One region of the Humitalea sp. 24SJ18S-53 genome, then DNA from elsewhere that is predicted to be linked to it. Evidence: riboswitches for the same ligand, from Rfam matches in the RefSeq annotation. Region 1 holds a riboswitch; the other holds the start of a gene.
What was found. Region 1 has a riboswitch for cobalamin ahead of metE (5-methyltetrahydropteroyltriglutamate--homocysteine S-methyltransferase). Riboswitches for the same ligand answer to the same signal wherever they lie in the genome.
Positions count from the first base shown of each region.

Region 1 (11,337 bases):
GATGCGATCGATGATGGCCACGGCTTCCGCGACCGTGCGGCACCAGGTGTTGTCGGGCGGCGCCAGGGGTTCCAGCACATAGGTCACGCCGGCGTCTGCCGCGCAGCGCGCCGCATACGCCATCGCGGCCTCGGCATGCGCAGCCTCCGCCGCTGATGTCACCACGCGCTGGAAGGGCGATCCATGCACCAGGTATCCCATGCCCAGGTCGGCCGCGAGGCCGACCAGCCGCGCCATCACATCCAGTGTCCGCGCATCGCCATGGCTGATCGACAAGCCGGCCGGCGCGACCAGCAGCCAATGCAGCCCGGTCAACGCCACGCCCTCGGCATCGGCGATGCGGCGCAATTCGGCGCGGGCGGCGGCGGGCAGCAGATGCGGGGCCTCCGCATCCAGGGTGAAGGGCGCGAGTTCCAGCCCGTCGTAGCCAAGTTTCCGCGCCAGCACGCATTGCGCCGGAAAACTGAGGTCGCGGATGACCTCATTGCACAGCGAAAACCGCATCAGCCCGCCGCCACGAAAAGCGCATCGGCGGGCAAGATACCAAGCAGCCGCCCCGTGTCCGGGCCGGGCGCAAAAATCGCCATGGCACCTTCGGGATATTCGGCCTGCGTCAGCCCACGCCCCAACACCATGCCGAGCGGCACGATATGCCCCACCAGGATATCGGTGACCGCGGGCCCGGATGGCCGGCCGCTGCGCGCCCGCAGCCAGGCGATCTGTTGGTCGAGGCGCATCGGGTCCGGCGTATAGTCATCGGCATTCAGCATGGGTTCGACCACGGCCCGCGCGCCAAAGGCGATCTCGGCGGTATCGCGGGCGCGAAACACCGGGCTGGCCAGCACCTGCCCGATCGGGATGCGCAGCGCGGCCACGGCGGCGCCGACCCGCTGGGCTTGGGCGCGCCCGGCGTCGGACAGGTTGCGCTGCGCGGCACGGTTCCGCAGGTCGCCGGTATCGGCCTGGCTGCGGTCGGTGATGCCGTGGCGCATCACCACGACCACGCCCCCGGCCTGCAACGCGCCGACCAGCGTCGTCGCCGCGGCCTGGTCCACGAAGAACTTGGGGGCCACGAAGAACGCGGGGGCCGCGATCAAGGCGCGCCGTCGCATCGCCTGTGCCTGGCCCATGATGTTGCTCCCCCGGTAACGAAGGCGACCCTACCAGACCAATTCCCCGCGCAGAAAGGCCGCCGCCTGGGGGTTGCTGGGGCCTGCGAAGAACGCGCTGGCCGGGGTGTGTTCAAGCACATGGCCGCGATGCAGCACGACCACGTCGCCGGCCAGCCGCCGGGCCTGCGCCAGGTCATGCGTGGTCATCACGATTTTTGTGCCGCGGGCGGACAGGGTGGTGACGATCTCCTCCACCGCGCGGGTCGCGGCGGGGTCCAGGCTGGCGCAGGGTTCGTCCAGGAACAGGATGTCGGGGTTCAGCGCGGCGGCACGGGCCAGGGCCAGGCGTTGTTGCTCGCCTCCCGACAGGCGCCGCGCCGGGCGGCCGGCCATCGGCGCCAGCCCGACCAGGGCCAGGGCGGCCCCCGCGCGTGCGGTCCGCGCGGCGCGCGCCACGCCGGCCAGGGCCAGGGGGTATTCGGCATTGGCCAGGACGGAGCGGCGCAGCAGCACGGGGCGCTGGAAGACCATGGCCTGGTGCTGGCGCGGATCGGCGCCGCCGGACCAGACCACGCGCCCGGCGCTGGGTGTCAGCAAGCCGTGCAGCAGGCGCAGCAGCACGCTCTTTCCCGCGCCATTCGGCCCGATGATCAAGGTGGGCGGGCCGGCGTGGATGGTCAGCGCCACGTCGCGCAGGATGTCGATGCCGTTGCGGGCGAACCCCAGCGCCTCGGTGGTAACCGGCAGGATGGTGGCGGGGGCGCGCATCACCGGGCCCAGCGATCGGCGCTGTCGCGCAGGAATTGGGCGGCGCCATTCACCGCCAGCACGATCGCCATCAGCACGATGCCCAGCGCCAGTGCCAGGGGCAGGTCGCCCTTGCTGGTTTCCAGCGCGATGGCGGTGGTCATCACGCGGGTAAAACCGTCGATATTGCCGCCGACGATCATCACGGCCCCGACCTCCGCACAGGCGCGGCCAAAGCCAGCCAGCAGCACGGTCAGCAACGCAAGGCGGCCGTCCCACAGCAGGGTCGGCACGGCGCGCAGCGGACCCGCGCCGAAGGAAAGCAGTTGTTCAGCATATTCCTCCCACAAGCCCTCCAACACCTGGCGGGTCAGGGCCGCCAGGATCGGCGCGATCAGCACCGCCTGCGCCGCGATCATCGCGGTCGGGGTGAACAGCAGGCCCAGCGCGCCCAGCGGTCCGGACCGTGACAGCAGCAGGTAGATCAACAAGCCACAGACCACGGGGGGCAGGCCCATCAGCGCGTTCAGCCCGACGATCACCGCGCCCCTTCCGGGAAACCGCGTGACCGCCAACAGGGCGCCCAGCGGCAGCCCGATGAGCGCGGCGATGGCGACGGCCATCAGGCTGACCCGCAGCGACAGGCCGACGATGCGCGCCACCGCCGGATCGACGGTCGCGACCAGCGTGACCGCGGTGCCAAGGGCGCTGCCCAGATCGTTCACGATGCTCTCCCGAAGAGGCGAACCTGCGTGCGGCACCGGGGGCGGTCAACCGGCGATCGGCTTGACGTCCCAGCATTTCCTGCCGGAATTTGCCGATTGATGCCGGATATCCTGACCCTGCGGGAAGCCGCGACCTTCCTCCGCCTGTCGGAGCGTTCGCTCTACGACCTGGCCCGGGGCCGGCGCGTGCCGGCGGCGCAGATCGGCGGCAAGTGGCTGTTCCCACGGGCGCTGCTGGAACGCTGGCTGACCGCACAGGCCGACCCGCCCGATGCCGCCCATCGCCTGGTCCCGCCACCCATCCTGGCCGGCAGCCACGACCCCTTGCTGGATTGGGCGGTGCGGCAGTCCGGATGCGGCCTGGCGCTGCGTTCCGGCGGCAGCCTGGATGGGTTGCTGGCCCTGGCCGAGGGCGGTGCCGTCGCCGCCGCGACCCATCTGCTCGACCCCGATAGCGGGGCCTTCAACGAACCGGCGGTGCGGGATGTGCTGGCGGGGCGCGGCGTCACCGGCATCGTCTGGGCCTGGCGGGACCAGGGGTTGCTGGTGCCCGCCGGCAATCCCCGGGGCCTCGCCACCGTCACCGACCTGACCGGGCCGGGGCTGCGCGTGGTCGGGCGGCAGCCCCGGGCCGGCAGCCATATCCTGTTGCAGCACCTGCTGGCCGAGGCGGGGGTCCGGCTGGAACAGATCGCCTTCCTGGCCACATCGGCCCTGGCCGAGGACGAGGTCGCCGCCGCCGTGGCCGAAGGCCGCGCCGATGCGGGGTTCGGCATCCGGGCCGAGGCCGCGGCGCGCGGCCTGGGCTTCGTGCCGCTGATCCGCGAACGCTTCGACCTTGTGATGGACCGCCGGCACTATTTCGAGCCGCCCTTGCAGGCGTTGCTGGGGTTTGCGCGCGGGGCGCTTTTTGCCGCGCGGGCCGGGGCCATGGGGGGCTACGACGTCAGCGCAAACGGCAGCGTTGCGTTCAATCTTTAGCATTCGCTGCAAATTACTAATGATATACTATACGGTCGCGATGATCCGTGCATACTCCGCCCCGAACCTGGAGGCCACTGCCATGCCCAAGAATTTCGCGACCCCAGCGCGGGGCCCCACGGGCCTGGCCGCCGCCGCGGCCTTCGTCCTCGCCACGCTCCCTGCCCTCGCCCAGCAGGCGCCCGAAGCGGCGCGTGCGGCCGAGGCCAGTTGCGAACAGGGGCGCAGCCTGGGCCATGGGTTGTGCGGCTGGGCGGAATTGACGGTCGATGCCTTCGGCAATGTCACCGGCGGGGTGCGGCGTGGCGCGGCGGCCGATGGGCAGGTGTGGATCGGGCTGAACGCCGATCTTGGCGCCTTGCTCGGCTGGGATGGCTGGTCGGCGGAGGTCAGCGCCTATGGCATCTACGGCCGCCAGCCGACCGCGACCCTGGTCGGCAGCCAGGCCGCCGTCAGCAATATCGAGGCGCTGACCACCGCCCGGCTCAATGAGCTGTGGCTGCAACGGCGGGTGGAGGGCCTGGGCTCCATCCGCTTCGGGCAATTGGCGCTGGATACCGAATTTTCGGTGGCGGCGGCCGCGGGCAATCTGATCAGCGGCACCTTTGGCTGGCCGGTGGCCTTGGCCAGCGCCCTGCCCGCCGGCGGCGCCGCCTATCCGCTGCCGGCCCCCGGCGTGCGCCTGGCGCTGGGCGATCCGGATGGCGGCACGGGCGTGCGGGCCGCGCTGACGGCCGGCAACCCGGCGGGGCAATACGCGCCCACGACCAACCCGCAGGCGCATAACCGCTACGGCACGAATTTCAGCACCTCCGGCGGTGCCTTTGGCATCATCGAGGGCGTGACCGGCGCCGCGGCGCCGGAAGGCTCCGACGGGCCGCGCCCCTGGGTCGCGAAGCTCGGCGCCTGGTATCACAACGCCGGCTTCGATTCGCAGCGCTACGACAGCATCGGCCTGTCGCTGGCCGATCCGGATTCGAATGGCACGCCCAAGCGCTACGGCAACAACTATGGCGGCTATGGCATCGTCGAAGCGGTCGCCTGGCGTGGCGAGGATGCCAACGTGAACCTGTTCGGCCGGGTCTATGCCGCCCCACCGGACACCAACCTGATCGCCTTGCAGGTCGATGCCGGGCTGGCCTGGACCGGGCCGTTTGGGCGCGCGGCGGATGTGCTCTCGCTGGGCGTGTCGCAGGCCCGGGTCGGGTCGGTCGCGCGCGGGCTGGACCGCGACATGCAGAGCTTTGGCCAGGACCGCTTCCTGCGCACGCATGAGACGATCATCGAGCTGAACTACAATCTGTCGGTCGTGCCCGACCGCTTCTCGGTGCAGCCGGTGGTGCAATGGCTGATGAACCCCGCCGCGCGCGAACCGGATGAACGGGTCAGCACGGTGCAGCCCCTGGGCGATGCGGCGCTGATCGGGGTGCGGCTGAGCCTGGTGTTCTGAGATTGACGGCGCGATGAGATAAACATATCTTTATGCTGCGTTGGTCCCGTGCGAACGGGTGAAAAGGGAACGCCGTAAGCGGGGGCCTGCCCCCGTGAGTCGGCGGCTGCCCCAGCAACTGTCGGCGGTGAATCGCCGGCCCTTCCGCCCCATCCGGGGCGGGCCACTGCGCGGGCAACCGCGCGGGAAGGCCGGGCCGGTGGTGGTGACCCGCAAGCCAGGAGACCTGCCAGCGCCGCCGACCCCACCCGCGCCGATCCGGCACGGGCGGCGGCGCCATCCGTATCGGCCGGGCTGGGCGCACCGGGCGTTGGAGCAGACTGCGATGACCATCGCCGCCACCCTCGGCTACCCGCGCGTCGGGCCACGCCGGGAATTGAAGACCGCCCTGGAATCCTTCTGGGCTGGAACCACCACCGAGGCCGATTTGCTGGCCAGCGCCGCCGCCCTGCGCGCCGGCGCCCGCGCCGTGCAGCAAGGTGCCGGCATCCAGCACGTGCCATCGGGTGATTTCGCGCTCTATGACCATGTGCTGGAAACGGCCTGCGCGCTTGGCGCCATTCCCGATGGCTATGGCTGGTCGGGCGATGGCCCGGCCTCGATCGCCACCATGTTCGCGCTGGCCCGTGGCGCCCGCGGATCGGCGGCGGAACAGGCCGCCGGCATCCCCAGCACCGCCCTGGCGCTGGAAATGACCAAGTGGTTCGACACGAACTACCACTATCTGGTGCCGCGCCTGTCGGGTGCGACGCGGTTCCGCCTGCTGCACAACCGCTGGGCCGATGCGGTGCGCGAAGGGCTGGCGCATGGCACGCGGACGCGGCCGGTGCTGCTGGGCCCCGTATCCTTCCTGTTGCTGTCCAAGGGGGATGACGGGACCCGTCCGCTCGACCTGCTGCCCGCCCTGCTGCCGGTCTATGCCGAGGTGCTGCGCGGCATCGCCGAAGCCGGCGCCGCCTGGGTGCAGATCGACGAGCCTTGCCTCGTGACCGACCTGCCGGCCGGCGCCGACGCGGCCTACCGCCAGGCCTTTGCCGCCCTGGCCGGGGCCGCCCCCGGGCTGAACCTGCTGCTGACAACCTACTTCGAGGGGCTGCGCGACAATCTGCCGCTGGCGGCCTCCCTGCCCGTCGCCGGGCTGCACATCGACCTAGTGCGCGCGCCGGGGCAGTTGCAGGCGGTGCTGGACGCGGTGCCGGCGAACCTCTGGCTGTCGCTCGGCGTCGTCGATGGCCGCAACATCTGGCGCACCGATCTGCGCCGGGCGCTCGGGCTGCTGACCACCGCCGCGGCGGGCGGCAGGGCCAAGCGGCTGATGGTCGCGTCATCCTGTTCGCTGCTGCACGTGCCGCACAGCCTGAAACTGGAAACCGGCCTGGACCTGGCGCTGGCGTGCCGCCTGGCCTTCGCCAATGAAAAGCTGGCCGAGATCGCGGTATTGGCGCGCGGGCTGGACGAGGGCGAGGCGGCGATTTCGGCCGCGCTGAAGGAGAGCGATTCCATCGTCGCCGCCGCCCGCGCCGATGTGCGGCTGCATGACGAAGCCACCGCAAAGCGGCTCGCGGCGGTCACCCCCGCCATGGAGCAACGGACCACGCCCTACGCCACCCGCGCCGCCGCACAGGCACGCCGGTTGTCGCTGCCGGTGCTGCCGATCACCACCATCGGATCCTTCCCGCAGACCGCGGAAATCCGTGCCCTGCGCGCGGGGCTGGCGCGCCAGACCATCACCCAGGAAGGCCATGACGCCGAAATGGAACGCCTGACCGCCGAGGCGGTGGCCTGGCAGGACGAGATCGGCGTGGACGTGCCCGTCCATGGCGAATTCGAACGCAACGACATGGTGAAGTATTTTGGCGAGCAATTGTCGGGCTACGCCTTCACCAAGCACGGCTGGGTGCAATCCTATGGCAGCCGTTGCGTCGCACCGCCGATCATCTGGGCCGATGTGTCGCGTCCGGCGCCGATGACGGTGCGTTGGGCCGCCTTCGCCCAATCGCTGACGACACGGCCGATGAAGGGGATGCTGACCGGGCCGGTGACCATGCTGCAATGGTCGTTTGTCCGGACCGATATTCCACGCGAAACCGTCTGCCGGCAGATCGCGCTGGCGATACGCGATGAGGTCGCCGACCTGGAAGCCGCCGGCATCCCGATCGTGCAGATCGACGAACCTGCCTTCCGCGAGGGGCTGCCGCTGCGCCAGGCGGATCGACAGAACTACCTGCGATGGGCGGTCGCCTGCTTCCGCCTGTCGGCGGCGGTGGTGCGGGACGAGACGCAGATCCACACCCACATGTGCTACAGCGAGTTCAACGACATCATCGCCGATATCGCGGCGATGGATGCCGATGTGATCTCGATCGAAACCGCGCGCAGCGACATGGACCTGCTGGGCGCGTTCGAGGGCTTTGCCTATCCGAACGAGGTCGGGCCGGGCGTGTGGGACATCCACAGCCCGCGCGTCCCGACCGCCGAGGAAATGGCGGCCCTGTTGCGCCGGGCGACCGCGCGCATCGATGCCAGCCGGCTTTGGGTGAACCCCGATTGCGGGCTGAAGACGCGCGGCTGGCCGGAGGTGAAACTGGCCATGGGCAACCTGGTCGCGGCGGCGCGCCAGGTGCGGGCGGAACTGGCGGCGTAGGCAGCCGGGGCGCCCTGCCCCTGCGGGCGGGGCGCCGTCTGGCGTCGCGGCGGGCGATCGGGCAAATTCGCGATCATGCCCGCCAACGCCGCACCATGCTTCGATGGAGATTCTACGCGCGGCCGAGCGACGCAGGTGCCGGGATGCCGCGCGTCCGTGCCGGCCTGACCATGTCGCATATCCGGCGCCTGATCGAACCGCTCTTCGTGGCTGCGGCGCTGGTGGCGGTGCTACTGGAATCGACGCTGTGGCGCTGGCTTGAAGTGCTCGGGCAACGCCTGTCCCGCCTGGGCATTTTCGCCGCGTTGGAACGGCTGATCGACCGGCTCAGCCCCACCGCGGTCATCATCGTCTTCGTGCTGCCCTTCGTGCCGATGATCCCGCTGCTGAAATTCACCGAGTTCTGGTTGCTGGAGCACCATCACTTCATCTGGGCCACGGTGGTCATCATCGGCGCCAAGGTGATCGGCGCCGCCTTCTCCACCCGCGTTTTTGCGATCGCGCGACCAAAGATGCGCCAGGTGGCCTGGTTCGCCAGGGCCGATGCCGCCGTTGTGCGTTTGATCGACCTTGGGCACCGCACCTTGGACGCCATCCCCGCCTGGGTTTTTGCCCGCGCGCAGGTGCGACGCGCGCGGCTGGCCGTCGTGGCGTGGTGGCGGGGCTGGTGGGGCCTTGGCTAACCCAGCATCTCGAACACATCACCATCCGGCTGGCGCCCGACGATGTGCCGCTGGTGCCAAAGCGCCCAGAACAACAGGTGCCACGCGGCCAGGCCTTCGTGCTTGCCGCCGGCGGCGCGGAACAGCGGCAGGATGCGGTCGGGCCGCGCCACCTCCGCCACACCGGGCTGGGCCGCGACCAGCGGCGCCAGGCGGTCGGCCGCGCGGGCGATCCAGGCCCCGACCGGCACGGTAAAACCCTGCTTGCTGGCAAAGGGGCGGGACCAGGGCGCGCGGGTTTCCAGCCAACGCCGCAGCAACCACTTGCCCACCCCGGCCTGGGTCTTCAGCGCATCCGGCAGGCAAAAGGCGGCGGCGGCGACGCCGGGGTCGAGGAAGGGGGTCCGCCCCTCCACCGCATGCGCCATCAGGCAGCGGTCCAGTTTCAGCAGCAGGTCGTTGGGCAGCCAATCGGTGACATCCAGCGCCTGCGCCACCTGCAATCGCGTGCGACCGGGGGTCATTGCCGCGGCCTCGGCCGCCGCGATCCCGTCGCGCCAGCCGGAGGGGCTTTCGCGCAGCACATCCACGCGGTCGAAGGCGCCGCGCGCGCGCATCGCCTTGCCGCCCAGCCACCAGGGCCGCATCGCCGCGCGGTAGCGGCCATAGCCGCCAAAGATCTCGTCGCCGCCTTCGCCGGACAGCACGACCTTCACCTCCTGCCGCGCCCGCTGGGCGAGGAACCAGGTCGGGATGATCGCGTAATCGGCGGCGGGGTCGTCCATCGCGGCGACGATGGCGGGCAGGTGGCGCCAGACCTCGGCCTCGGTGACGCTGATGGTGATGTGCCTGGCACCCGCGCCCTTGGCGGCGGCGGCGGCGGGGGCGCGCTCATCGGGCGCGCCCGGCACGTCGAAGCCGGCGGTAAACGCCAGCACCGGCTGTTCGTTCAGCCGTGCCATGGCGGCCAGGATGGCGGTGCTGTCGATGCCGCCCGACAGGAACAGGCCATAGGGCACGTCGCTGCGCTGGTGCAGGTCCACGCTTTCCATCAGCGCGGTGTCGAGCCGGGTCAGGGCCTCCGCCTCACCCACCGGTTCCGGCCCGCCGTCGGGCAGGGCCTCGCGGTGGCGGCGGGCGACGATGGCGCCATCGGCGACGACCAGGGTTTCGCCCGGCAGCACGCGGCGGATGCCGGAAAAGATCGTCTCCGGCCCGGTGGTGAATTGCGCCTGCAGCAATTCGTTGCGCGCTTCCGGCCGGATGCTGGCGCTGACCAGCCCCGCCGCGATCAGCGCCTGCGGTTCGGAGGCGAAGGCGATGCCCTCGGGGATCTCCGCGACATAGAGCGGCTTGATGCCAAAGGGATCGCGCGTCAGCACCACCTGGCGCGAGGACCGGTCGTGGATCGCCAGCGCATACATGCCGCGCAGGGATTCGGCATAGGCCAGCCCCTGCTGCCGCCACAGATGCAGCGGCGGTTCGCAATCGCTGCCGGTCGCGCAATGCAGCGCCCCGGCGGTGGTGAGTTCGCGGTAGTTATACACCTCGCCATTGCCGATCAGCGTGGCGCTGCCGGCGTGCAACGGCTGGTCGCCGGTCGCCAAGTCGATGATCGCCAGCCGCGTCTGCGTCAGCGCGACATTGCCCGCGATATGGCTGCCATGACCGTCCGGCCCGCGATGCGCCAGGGCCGCGGTCAGCCGTGCCACCACCGCCGGATCGACGCTGGCGGCTTGGCGGAGGATCAGGCCTGCTATGCCGCACATGGAGTTCTGGTCCGCCGTGTTGCCTGGGGTCGGGACTGCCGCAAGCCAGGGCGCGGCGCAAGGCCGGGGGCGGTCAGGGGGCGACCTGGGCCAGGAAGGCGCGCCAGGCGGCCACCACCGGGGCCTCGGCGAAATTTTGCGCGAATGTCTGGCGCCCGGCCGCGGCCAGGGCGCTTGCCCGGTCGGACTCGGCCAGCAACGCGGCGATGGCGACGGCCAGGGCGCCAGGGTCTTCCAGGGGCACCAGGATGCCGTTCCGCCCATCCTCGATCAATTCGCGCGGGCCGGCGGCGGCGGCGGCGATGACGGGGCGGCCGGCCGAAAACCCCTCCAGCACCACATTGCCCAGGGGTTCGTGGCGGGAGGGCACGACCAGCAGGTCGGCGCCGGCCAGAAGCGCGCCGGTGTCCTGCCGCCAGCCCAGGAAGGTGACGCGGTCGGCGACCCCGCATTCGGCGGCCAGGCGGGTCAGGGCGTCGCGTTCGGGGCCCTCGCCGGCCAGGGACAGATGCGCGGCGGGCACGCTGGCCAGGGCCCGGATCAGGACATCAAACCCCTTGTTCCGGTGCAGCCGGCCCAGCGCCAGCAGCCGGCGCTGGCCGGGCAGCGCGGCGGGCGCGGCGCCCACCAGGTCCGGGGCAAAATTCGGCAGGTAATGCGCCCGGTCGGCGGGCCAGCCCTGTGCCACGATATAGCGCACCAGGTCATGGGTATTGCCGACCAGGTGATCGCAGCGGCGATAGTACTTGAGGTCGTAATACCCCCCCAGCCGCCCCACCAAGGTCCAGGGACCGGCCGGTGTGAATCGCGCCGCGCGGTTCATCCAGGCGACAGTCACGGTGGGCGAAAAATCCCGCAGCGCCCGCTTCAGCCGGGGGCCGGTCAGCAGGTCGAAGACGCCGCCAAAGCCCAGTTCCAGCGGAACCACCCCACCCGCTTTCAGCCGCGCAGCGCGCTGCGGATCGCGCCGGACGGCCGCCAAAACATCATCGCCCGCGTCATGCAGCGCCAGGGTCAGGCGTTCGAAGAACAGTTCGGCGCCGCCCTGCGGCGCGCCGGCCATCACCTGGGCCAGTTTCATGGGGCGATCCGCATCAGCGATGCCGCTCGGGTTCCAACCGCGCCTTCAGGTAGGACAGCAACGGGAACAGCCCGGCGCAGAGCGCGATCAGCAGGCCCCAGCCGCCTTCCTTGTAGCCCTTGCGGGCGACAAAGCACTTCCAGGTGCGCGATACGAAGCGCCGCAG
Region 1 is NZ_CP192599.1:4,898,289-4,909,625, forward strand. It holds gene ACQW02_RS23550 (sugar phosphate isomerase/epimerase family protein) at 1-504, opposite strand, end outside; gene ACQW02_RS23555 (histidine phosphatase family protein) at 504-1,130, opposite strand; gene ACQW02_RS23560 (ATP-binding cassette domain-containing protein) at 1,161-1,880, opposite strand; gene ACQW02_RS23565 (ABC transporter permease) at 1,880-2,584, opposite strand; gene ACQW02_RS23570 (substrate-binding domain-containing protein) at 2,684-3,565, shown strand; gene ACQW02_RS23575 (carbohydrate porin) at 3,648-5,015, shown strand; cobalamin riboswitch at 5,040-5,263, shown strand; gene metE (5-methyltetrahydropteroyltriglutamate--homocysteine S-methyltransferase) at 5,341-7,659, shown strand; gene ACQW02_RS23585 (hypothetical protein) at 7,803-8,342, shown strand; gene asnB (asparagine synthase (glutamine-hydrolyzing)) at 8,339-10,090, opposite strand; gene ACQW02_RS23595 (glycosyltransferase) at 10,164-11,171, opposite strand; gene ACQW02_RS23600 (glycosyltransferase family 2 protein) at 11,185-11,337, opposite strand, start outside.

Region 2 (11,337 bases), 940 kb from region 1:
GCGCCAACAACGTGCTGGCCGTGGCGCAGGCCCTGGTCGCCATCACCCGCGCCGATGACGTCCCCGGGTTTCGCGCGGCGGTGCAGGCGCGCATCCTGGCCCTGGCGCGGACCCATGACCTGCTGGCCCGCAGCGCCTGGCAGACTGACCTCAGGACCGTCGTGGTGAACGAAACGGCGGCCTTTGGCGGCCAGGTCGTGGTCTCGGCGGCACCGGTGCTGGCGCTGCGGCCGTCGGTCGTGCAGTCCTTCGCCATGCTGCTGCACGAACTGGCGATCAACGCGGCCAAGCACGGTGCCCTGTCGGCGCCGCAGGGCCAGGTCGCGGTGACCATCGCGCTGCAGGGGACGGAGGTCGCCCTGACCTGGCGGGAACACGGCGGCCCGCCGATCGCATCGGCCCCCGATCACGCCGGCACCGGCACCGCCCTGATGCGGCGCCTCGTCCAGGCGATGCACGGCACCCTCGCCTCGGTCTGGCTGCCGGACGGGTTGCGGGCCGACCTGCGCCTGCCGCTGAAGCATTGCACGGGTTGAACCGAGGCCGCGCGTTGCGTTTTTCGAGAATCTTCATCCTTTCGATCCAAATCAGTGCCGATCGTATCGCATAGAAGACTCGCGCTGCGCGCTGGGCCGGGTATGCTGTGCAATCGGATGCGACGGGGGCTGCCCAAAAAGCCGCCGCGATCCGAAGGGGCTTCAATACCGCGGTCGTCGCCTCAAAAAACGGGCATCGTCGCATCACCAGGGAAACGCAGTTGCATGGACGGTACCCTCGACACATCCGGCGTGCCAGCACCGCTTAGCGTGACCACGGACCTGCACGCCGCCCATGAATCGGCGCCGATCAGCCGGATCGTGGCCGAGGTCGCGGCGACCTTTCCGGGCGAACGCATCACCCTAGGCGAAATGGCCGAATTCTTCGGCGACCGGGCTTTCGGCCTGTTGATCCTGCTGCTCTGCCTGCCGTCGCTGCTGCCAGGCATGGCCAGCGTCTTCGGCACGCCCATGCTGATCCTGGGCGTGCAGATGGGCATGGGGCGGCGCAACCCCAAGTTGCCCGGCTTCATCGCGCGACAATCGGTCAAGCGGACCGACCTGCTGCGCCTGGCCACCGCCTCCTCCAAATGGATCAGCAAGATCGAACGCTACGTGAAGCCCCGGCCGGGCTGGTTCACCTCCGCCGCCGGCGACAAGCTGGTCGGCTGGATCACCGTCTATGTCGCGATCATGCTGATCCTGCCCGGGCCGGGCACCAATGGCCCGCCGGCCTTCGGCAACATCGTCATGGCCCTGGGCGTGGTCGAGGCCGACAACCGCACCATCGGGCTGGGTGTCGCGCTCAGCATCGCGGGCTGCGCCTTCGCCACCGCCGTGCTCGGCTTCATCTGCTGGCTGGCGATCCAGGCTCTCGGCTGGGTCATCTGATTAACAAAGAGTGACCGCTTCCGCCGGGCGCGGTCATGCCCTAAAGCCTGCCCCCATGCGACGGTGACCCGAAAGGGTTGAAACGGGAACGCGAACGGGGGGCTTGCCCCCCGGCACCGCGGCTGCCCCCGCAACTGTATGCGGCGATGCCAGCCCCCAACGCCATTGCGGTCGCTTGCGACCGTGAGAAGGCGGGGCCGGCAAGTGGGTCACACCCCACCGCGCCGCGAGCCAGGAGACCGGCCGACGCAGAGACGTATCGCGCGTGCCGGGCGGGGTGCACCGGCGCAACGGACCATGACGACCCGGCCCCCGGCCTTGTCGTTTCCGTGTGATCACGACGCCAGCCGTCCCGCTTTCGCCGTAAGGTGACGGCGGGACTTGTCGTTGACTGCCAGCACGGGGATTTTCCGATGCGCCGCCTGCTTCTCCTGACCGCCACTGCCCTGTCCACCGCAATACCTGCCTTCGCCCAAGCCCCGACCCCCGACCTGCCCGACACCATCGTCACCGGCACCCGCGTCCCCACCCCCGCCGACCGCGTCCCCGCCGCCACCACGGTCATCACCCGCCAGCAGATCGAGGAACGCGGCTACCAGACCCTGGTCGAGGCCCTGCGCTCCGTCCCCGGCTTCACCATCGTGCAGACCGGCGGCATCGGCCAACAGGCCAGCGGCTTCATGCGTGGCGCCAATTCCAACCAGGTCGCGGTGCTGCTCGACGGCATCCCGATCAACGACCCCTCCACGGCTAGCGGCGCCTTCAACTTCGGCAATACCCTGCTGGGCGATCTGGAACGGATCGAGGTGATCCGTGGCCCGGCCTCCGCCCTCTACGGCTCCTCGGCCATCGGCGGCGCGATCAACATGGTCACCCGCCAGGCCCCCGCCGACCGCCAGTTCCAGGCCTTTGGCGAAGCCGCCGGCGGCACGCAGGACACCGCGCGCGGCGTGATCGGCGCGACAGGCACCGTCGGCGCCTGGGACTACATGACCGCGTTGCAGGGCCTGACCACCCGCGGCAGCAATGCCGTCGCCCCCCGCCTCAGCCAGAACCGCACCAGCGAACGCGATGGCTTCCAGGGTGCTGCCGCCACCGCGCGCCTCGGCGTCACGCCGACCCAGGGCGTGCGGCTGGAGGGGCTGCTGCGCTGGCGCGAAAACCATCTGAAACTCGACAGCGTGCCGAACGACGACCCCAACTACGACGGCAACGACCGCAACTTCTACGGCCAGTTGCGCGGCCAGGCGGTGATGTTCGACGGCGTCTGGACCAGCGGGCTGCGCCTGGCGCAGGTCGAGGACCGCCGCCGCTACACCAACATGGTCGACAACTTCAGCCGCTCCTCCACCGACGACCTGTTCAGCGGCACGCGCCAGGTGATCGACTGGAACAACATCATCCGCCTGCCCGACCTGGGGGCGATCACCGCGTCATCCCTGGTGCTGGGCATCACCCAGCAGAACGACAGCATCGACCAGTCCAGCGGCAGCGCCAGCTTCCGCACCCTGACCGATGCCTCCGCCACCAACAACGCGGCCTATTCCGCCTGGCAGTTCCGCGTGGCCGAACGGCTGGATGTCGCCGCCGGCCTGCGCCAGGACCGCACCAGCGATTTTGACGAGGCCACCACCTGGCGGCTTGGCGGCGTGCTGGCGGTGCCGGAATTGTCGTCGCGCATCAAGGCCTCGGCCGGGTCGGGCTTCCTCGCCCCCTCCCTCTACCAGCGCTACGGCACGATCGGCACCTCCTTCCGCGGCAACCCCAACCTGCGGCCGGAATATTCGGAATCCTGGGAAGCCGGGGTCGAGACCGACTTCAACATCTTTGGCCGCGCCGATGGCCTGACCCTGGGCGCGCTGTACTACGACAGCCGCATCCGCGACCTGATCGATTTCAACACCTCCTTCACCTCGCTGGTGAATGTCGGCGCGGCACGCATCAAGGGCGCCGAACTGACCGCCACGGCGCGGATCTCCGAAAAGTGGGAACTGGTCGGCGCCTGGACCATCACCGATGCGCGCAATGCCGCGACCGATGAACGCCTGGCCCGCCGGCCGGAAAACCAATGGAGCCTGATCGCCCGCTGGCAGCCCGCGCCCAAATGGGTGATCTCGCCGGAACTGACGATCATCGGCCGCTACCGCGAAGGCTTCTCCTACAGCAACACCGGGCAGTTCGTCTCGGTGGCGGCGGATAATGACGCGGGGGCGCTGTTGAACCTGACGGCCAGCTACGCCTGGCGTCCGCAAGTGACGGTCTTCGCCACGGCGCAGAACCTGGGCAACACGCGCTACGAACCGGCCAATGGCTTTGTCGTCGGCGGGCGCGGCGCGATGATCGGGACGCGCTTCACGTTCTAATCTTGAACTGAACCTGATGCCATGGCCACGATGGGCCATGGCATCGGCAGAGGATTTGCGGCGCGCCGCCCTGGCGCTGGACGGCACCAGCGAAGCGCCGCATGTCGACCGCGCCGCCTTCAAGGTGGCGCGCATCTACGTGACCCTGGCGGCCGATGGCCTGACCGCGAATTTCTGCTTCACCCCGGACGAACAGGCGCTGAAATGCGCGATGCTGCCCGACGCGTTTTCCCCGGTGCCGAACGCCTGGGGCCGGCAGGGCTGGACCACGGCCACGCTCGCCGACCTGACAACCGAAGACCTGGTCAGCGCGGTGTCGATGGCCTGGAACCACGCGCAACCGCGCCGCAAGGGAGCCAAGCCATGACCCCCGACATCCCCGCATTCCTGATGGACCTGGAAGACCGCTTCAACCAAGCCATGGTCTCCAACGACCCCGCGCAAATCGCCGCCTGCGTCGCCGAGGATTGGGTCGTGGTCACGCCCGAACGCGGCCCGATCAAGGGCGCGGAGATGCTGGCCCTGATCGCCAGCGGCGCGCTGACCCATTCCGTCATGACCTCGACCGCCAGCCATGCCGCGGTGCAGGGCGACATGGCGGTGGTCACCGCCCGCGCCCAGAACACCGGCCGCTACCACGGCCAGGATTTCACGACCGATGAATGGGTCACGGATGTCTATCGCCGGACCGACGCCGGCTGGAAATGCATCCTGACGCATCTGACGCCGGCATCAGCCTGATCGTCGTCCCCGCTCGGCCGCGATCAGCGTCTCGACGAAGGCGCTGACCTTGGCCGGGCGGAAGCGCGCCGCCGGGAAGACCGCGTGAACGCCGACATCCGGCAGGCGCCAATCCGGCAGCACATGGACCAGCCGCCCGGCGGCCAGATCGCCCGCCACGACGAATTCCGGCAGCACCGACAACCCGGCCCCGGCCAGCACCGCTGCATGCACCGCAAGCGTCGCATCGATCGCCATGGTTGACTGCGGCCGCACAGGTGGCGCCGCCTGGCCATCGCGGGTGAAGCCCAACTGCAACGGCGCACGCAGGGCGGTATTGGCGACGAAGGGCAGCGCCTCCAGCGCCGCCGGCTCTGCCGCGGCAAAGCCGGGGGCGGCCACCAGCAACTGGCGGAATGTCGCGATTCGTCGCGCCTGGTGGCTGCTATCGGCCAGCCAGCCGACCCGGATCGCCATATCGATCTCACCCCCCGCCAGGTCCAGCGTCCGGTCGCTCAGGGTCAGTTCGGTGGCGCAATCCGGGTAGCGGCGGCCGAAGGCGACCAGCGCCGGCACCACCGCCGCCGTGCCGTAGTCCATCGTCGCCGTCACCCGCAGCGTGCCGCTGGGTTCCGCCTGGGCCTGGGCCATCTCCTCGAAGGCCGCCTCGGACTCGCCCAGGATCACGGCGCAGCGGGCGTGGAAAACGCGCCCCGCCTCGGTCGGGTGCACGCGGCGGGTGGTGCGGATCAGCAGGCTCGTGCCGGTCGCCTCCTCCAGCCGCGCGACCTGTTGGCTGACCACGGCCTTGGTGACGCCCAGGCGCCGGGCGGCGGCGGTGAAGGACCCGGTCTCCACCACCGCGGCGAAATAGGCCAGTCGATTGAGGTTCGCTGTCGCGCGCATTTGTCAGTCAATAGCATACAGTCTGTCTCTATCGTTTGTCTTTTTCGCAAATCCCGGCGCGCGCATGGTCTCCCCCGACGGAGACCCCGAGTGACCCAGGCCACCTATCTTTTCGATCCGCTCTGCGGCTGGTGCTACGGCGCCGCCCCGGCCTTGCGCGCCCTGGCGGAAACGCCGGGCATCGACCTCGACCTGGTCCCGACCGGGCTGTTTTCCGGCGCCGGCGCCCGGCCGATGGATGATGGCTTCGCCGCCTATGCCTGGACCAATGACCAGCGCATCGAAAAGCTGACCGGCCAGCCCTTCTCGACGGCGTACCGCGACCAGGTGCTGGCCGACCGCACCCGGGCCTTCGACTCCGGCCCCGCCACGCTGGCCCTGGTCGCCATGGCCCTGACGAAGCCGGAGCAGGTGCGCCCGGCGCTGCAAGCCATCCAGCACGCCCGCTATGTCGAGGGCCGGGACGTCACCGACCTCGGCGTCCTGGCCGCCCTCGGCCTGGATGCCGTGCCGGATGCCGCGCTGCGCGCCGCCACCGCCGCCCGCACCGCCCGTGCCCAGGCGCTGATGCGGTCGGTTGGTGCCCAGGGCGTGCCCAGCCTCGTCGTCACCACCGGTGGGGTGCCACGCCTCGTGCCCGGCAGCCTGCTGTTCGGCCCACCCCAAACCCTCGTCGCGCAGTTGCAGGCGACGTGAACCAACCAGGAGCCAAGACCATGTTCACCCGGAGACTCGCCATGACCGCCGTCGCCGCCAGCGCTGCCACCGCCGCCACCGGCCAGACCGCCGCGCCACTCGCCTGGCGGCATTTCCCCGCCGGCCCCACCGGCTTCTTCCGCGCCCCCGTGCTGGTCTCCGGCGCGCGTGAAGCGGTGCTGATCGACGGCGGCTTCACCCTGTCCGACGGCCGCGCCCTGGCCGAGGCGATTACCGCCACCGGCAAGACCCTGACCACCATCTTCGTCAGCCAGAGCGACCCCGATTACTACTTCGGGCTTGGCCCGGTCCGCGCCGCCTTCCCCCAGGCCCGCATCATCGCCGCCCCCGCGACGGTCGCGGCGATCAACGCCAATGTGCAGAAGAAGCTGGACACCTGGGGCCCGCAGCTTGGCGACAACGGCCCGCGCACCCTGGCCGATGTGGTGGTGCCCGCGGCGTCGGATTTGCGCGCGCTGACCGTCGATGGCCAGTCGATCGACATCGTTGATGCCGCCGGCATGACCGACCGCCGGTACCTGTGGACACCGTCGCTCGGCGCCATCTTTGGCGGCGTGCTGGTCTTCTCGGGCGTGCATGTCTGGACCGCCGATACCAATTCGCCGGCCCTGCGCGCGGCCTGGGTCGCCAACCTGGATGCCATGGCCGCCCGCCAACCGCGCGTCGTGGTGCCCGGCCACATGATGCCGGGTGCGGCGACCGATGCCACGGCCATCGCCTATACCCGCGCCTACCTCGTGGCCTTTGACGAGGAACTGCCCAAGGCCGCCAACAGCGCCGCGTTGATCGCCGCGATGCAGGCGCGCTTCCCGAATGCCGGCATGGGCGTGGCGCTGGACATCGGCGCCAAGGTCGCCAAGGGCGAGATGCCCTGGGGCTGATCCCGCGCATGGAACGGCCTGTGGACAGCCACACTCCGTGGCAGGCGATGCCGCCCGGCTGACATGATCCTGGGCAACCGCCGCCGCTTTGCATAATTCGCAAGCGGCGGCCCCCGCCCGGCACCACTTTCGCCCAAGAATTCGCCCGTTGCGCCCGGCAAAAACCTGATCTGCTGCGATGGTTCCCCGCGGGAGATCACTGGTGCGTCACGCCGCCGCCCTGCCAAGCGCATTCTCCTTCCACCCGGCCGCCACGGCGCTCGTCATCATCGACATGCAGCGCGATTTCCTCGAACCCGGCGGCTTCGGCGCCGCCCTCGGCAATGACGTCAGCCTGCTGTCCCGCGCGATCGGCCCCTGCCGCGCCCTGCTCGACGCCGCGCGCGCGGCCGGGCTGCTGGTCATCCACACCCGCGAAGGCCACCGCCCCGACCTGTCCGACTGCCCGCCCGCCAAGCGCCTGCGCGCGCCGCCCGGCCTGCGCATCGGCGATCCCGGCCCGATGGGGCGCATCCTCATCCGCGGCGAAGCCGGCCACGAGATCATCCCGACCCTGGCCCCCATCCCCGGCGAGGTCGTGCTGGACAAGCCCGGCAAGGGCGCCTTCTGCGAAACCGACCTCGACCTGATCCTGCGCAATCGCGGCATCGCCGCCCTGCTGATCGCCGGCGTCACCACGGAAGTCTGCGTCAGCACCACCCTGCGCGAGGCGAATGACCGCGGCTACCGCTGCGCCGCCATCAGCGATGCCTGCGCCTCCTACTTCCCCGCCTTCCACGACGCGGCGCTCGCCATGATCCATGCCCAGGGCGGGATCTTCGGCTGGGTCGCCACCTCGGCCGCCACCATCACCGCCCTGGAGTCCGCGCCATGACCCGCACCAAACTCTGGACCCCCGGCGACTGGAACGCCCTGTTTGGCTTTGGCACCAATATCCTGGTCAACCTGCTGGTGCTGACCGGCTTGCTGCGTTTTGCCGTGGGCCTGCCCGATTCCATCGTCTTCGGCCGCATCCTGCCGGCCGCCGGGCTGATGATGTTCCTCTCGACCGGCTACTACGCCTGGCTCGGCTGGCGGCTGATGAAGCAGACCGGGCGCGACGATGTCTGCGCCCTGCCATCGGGCATTTCCGTGCCGCACATGTTCGTCGTGTCGCTGGTCATCATGCTGCCCATCGCGCAGATGACGGGCGATCCGATCAAGGGCTGGGAAGCCGGGCTGACCTGGGTTTTCGTCCAATCCTTCGTGTTGATGTTCGGCGCCGTCGCCGCACCCTGGATCCGCCGCGTCACGCCGCGCGCGGCACTGCTCGGCACGCTGGCCGGCGTGTCGATCACCTTCATCTCCATGCGCCCGGCGCTGGAGATCTTCATGACCCCGGTCGTGGGCCTGACCTGCTTCGCCGTCATCATGGTCGCCTGGTTCGGCGGCTTCCGTTACCCGCGCAACATCCCCGCCGGGCTGATCGCCATCGCCTTTGGCATGGTCATCGCCTGGGGTGGTGCCGCCATCGGCCTGGGCGTCGGTGGGGTGGGGCTGGACCGGCTGGGCGCGTCCTTCGCCCAGATCGGCTTCTCCGTGCCCCTGCCGGCGGTGGATCACGTCTTCAACGGCTTCCAGTTTTTGGGGATCATCCTCGTCACCGCGATCCCCTTCGGCATCTACGATCTGGTCGAAGCACTGGACAATGTCGAAAGCGCCGAGGCCGCCGGCGACCACTTCCCCACGACCCAGGTGCTGACCGCCGATGGCGTGGTCAGCCTGATCGGCTGCCTGATGGGCAACCCCTATATCAACGCCGTCTACATCGGCCATCCGGGCTGGAAGGCGATGGGCGGCCGCATCGGCTATTCCGCCGCGACCGGCCTCGCGGTGCTGGTCTTCACCTGGGCCGGGATCGCGGCGGTGCTGCTGGCGCTGGTGCCCGTCGTCGCGATCGCGCCGATCCTGCTCTACATCGGCATGCTGATCGGGGCGCAGGCCTTCCAGGAAACCCCAAAAACCCATGGCCCCGCCGTCGTCCTGGCCCTGACCCCGCATCTCGCGGCCTGGGCCAAGACCCTGATCGACGGCGCGCTGGGGGCCGCCGGCACCAATGCCGCCGCCGTCGGCATGGACAAGCTGGCCGGCATGGGCGTGCTCTATCCCGGCCTGGCGGTGATGGGTGAGGGGGCGATCCTCTCCGGCCTGGTGCTCGGCGCCATCGCCGTCTTCATCATCGAACGCCAGTTCATCAACGCCGCCGCCTTCGCCGGCGCCGGCGCGGCGATGGCGTTTTTCGGCCTGATGCACGGCCCGGCTGTGGGGCTTGCCGTCGCCCCCGGGGTGGCGCTGGCCTATGCGATGGTCGCGGGCTTCCTGGTGCTCTGCGAAAAGCAGGATGCGGTGCTGGCCTGGCGCCCGGGGGTCAAGCCGGCGGCGGCGGCGGAGTAGCCTCCATCCCCTGGCGCCGCACCGTCACGACATGCGCCCGCATCCGGGCCTCGACCGGCCCGGGGCCGAAGCGGCTGGCGATCTCCACGGCCACCGCTTCCACCGCCCGGTCCAGCCCGGCCGGATCGCGCAGCGCGACCTCCCCGCACAGGGGCGTGCCGCGCACCATCCCGATCGCGGCATCGCGGGCCGTGGCGGCGCGGCAGGGGCGTTCCAGCGTCTCCACCCCGGCGCCGACGAAGCCCGCCGCGGCCAGGTCGGCGCGGATCGTCCCGATGTCGTGGTAGCCACAGGGCGTGCGGCGAAAGAACCCTGGCGGATCCCGCGGGAACAGCGACCCGACGGCGGTATGGGCCAGGAACATCAACTCGCTCGCCTCCAGCCGGTCCCAGACGGTGAACAGGAATTGCCCGCCCCGGCGCAGCACCCGCCTGGCCTCACGAAAGGCCGCGACCTTGTCGGGAAAGAACATGACGCCGAAGGAACAGACCACGGCGTCGAAGGCCGCATCGGGAAAGGGCAGGGCCTGGGCATCCGCCTGGCGCCAGGTGATGCCATCGCCGCCCGGCAGGGTCCGGGCATGGTCCAGCATCGACACGTTGAGGTCGGTCGCCGTGATCGCCACGGCCCCAGGCAGCGCGGCCCGCAGCGCGCGGGTCGCGATGCCGGTGCCGCAGGCGGATTCCAACACATCGCCGCCCGTCATGCCGGCCAGGCGCCCCGCCAGGATGTCGGCGAAGGGCGCGAAGAAGATCGGCCCCATGCAGCGCGTGTAGGTATCGGGGATCGAGCCGGTGAAACCGTGGTCGATGCCATGGTCGATGCTGGTCATGCCGCAGCCTCCCGTCCAAGGGCCGCGTGGCAGCACGGGGCTGCGCTGGGCGCCGGGGTGCCAGGCAGGATTAGCGGCGGCGCGGGGCAAGCGCAACGATCAAGGCCCGGCGCCCGGGCCAATCACGGCCCAACCCCCATGCGGTGCCGTCGATGACGGGGCGGGAACTCATCCAGCAGCACTTGGATCAGCCGCCCGCCGTGCCACCTCCGCCAATACCTCCGCCCGGCTCCGCCGCAACCCCTCGATCCACCCCTGCGGCGCATCCCCCGCCGCCCAGTCCAGGCACGCATCCCAACCCGCCACCGCCTCCTCCAGCCGCGCCGTCCCCGCTTCACGCAAGCCCAGTTCGGCCAGGACGTGGCCCAGGTTGCCCATGCTCTGCGCCCATTCCAGCGACGCCCCGCCCCGCGACAATGCCGCCAGCAGCGCGCGGCCGGCCGCCACCGCCTCCTCCAGCGTCGTGGTCCCGTCCTCACGCGCGCCCAGGACGGCCAGGGCATGGCACAGGTTGCCCTGCGCCATCATCCAATTCGCCGGCGCCCGCTCCCGCGTCCATTCCTCCAGGGCCAGGCGCAGCGCGGCCACGGCCTCCTCCAGCCTTGCCGTCCCGCCCTCCCAGATCCCAAGTGTCCTGAGCGCGACGCCAAGGCTGTTCTGCAGCTTCGCCCATTCGACGGGGGCACGCGCGCGGGTCGCCTCCTCCAGCCCCAGGCGATAGGCCACCACCGCCGCCTCCAGCCGCGCGGGGCTTTCCTCGCGCTGCCCAAGGGCGCTCAACACATTGCCGATGTTCAACTGCGCGACGGCCCAATAGAGAGGCACCCGCTCGCGCGTCCATTCCTCCTGCGCCAGCCGATGCGCCACCAGCGCCTCCTCCAGCCGCGCCGTGCCCGCCTCCCGCATGCCCAGTGTCCAGAGCGCGGAACCGAGGTTGTTCTGCTGCTTGGCCCATTCGAACGGGACCCGCGCCCGCGTCGCCTCCTCCAGCGCCAGCCGTTGCACCGCGACCGCCTCCTCCAGCCGCGCCGTGCCCGCCTGGCGCATCCCCAGCGCCG
Region 2 is NZ_CP192599.1:5,836,586-5,847,922, forward strand. It holds gene ACQW02_RS27960 (HWE histidine kinase domain-containing protein) at 1-536, shown strand, start outside; gene ACQW02_RS27965 (exopolysaccharide biosynthesis protein) at 762-1,427, shown strand; cobalamin riboswitch at 1,472-1,689, shown strand; gene ACQW02_RS27970 (TonB-dependent receptor plug domain-containing protein) at 1,841-3,790, shown strand; gene ACQW02_RS27975 (hypothetical protein) at 3,828-4,157, shown strand; gene ACQW02_RS27980 (nuclear transport factor 2 family protein) at 4,154-4,531, shown strand; gene ACQW02_RS27985 (LysR family transcriptional regulator) at 4,523-5,416, opposite strand; gene ACQW02_RS27990 (DsbA family protein) at 5,507-6,112, shown strand; gene ACQW02_RS27995 (MBL fold metallo-hydrolase) at 6,154-7,014, shown strand; gene ACQW02_RS28000 (cysteine hydrolase family protein) at 7,217-7,888, shown strand; gene ACQW02_RS28005 (hypothetical protein) at 7,885-9,447, shown strand; gene ACQW02_RS28010 (class I SAM-dependent methyltransferase) at 9,422-10,279, opposite strand; gene ACQW02_RS28015 (hypothetical protein) at 10,448-11,337, opposite strand, start outside.
Region 2: it holds a riboswitch for cobalamin, as region 1 does, so the genes downstream of both, ACQW02_RS27970 (TonB-dependent receptor plug domain-containing protein) here and metE (5-methyltetrahydropteroyltriglutamate--homocysteine S-methyltransferase) in region 1, are expected to answer to the same signal.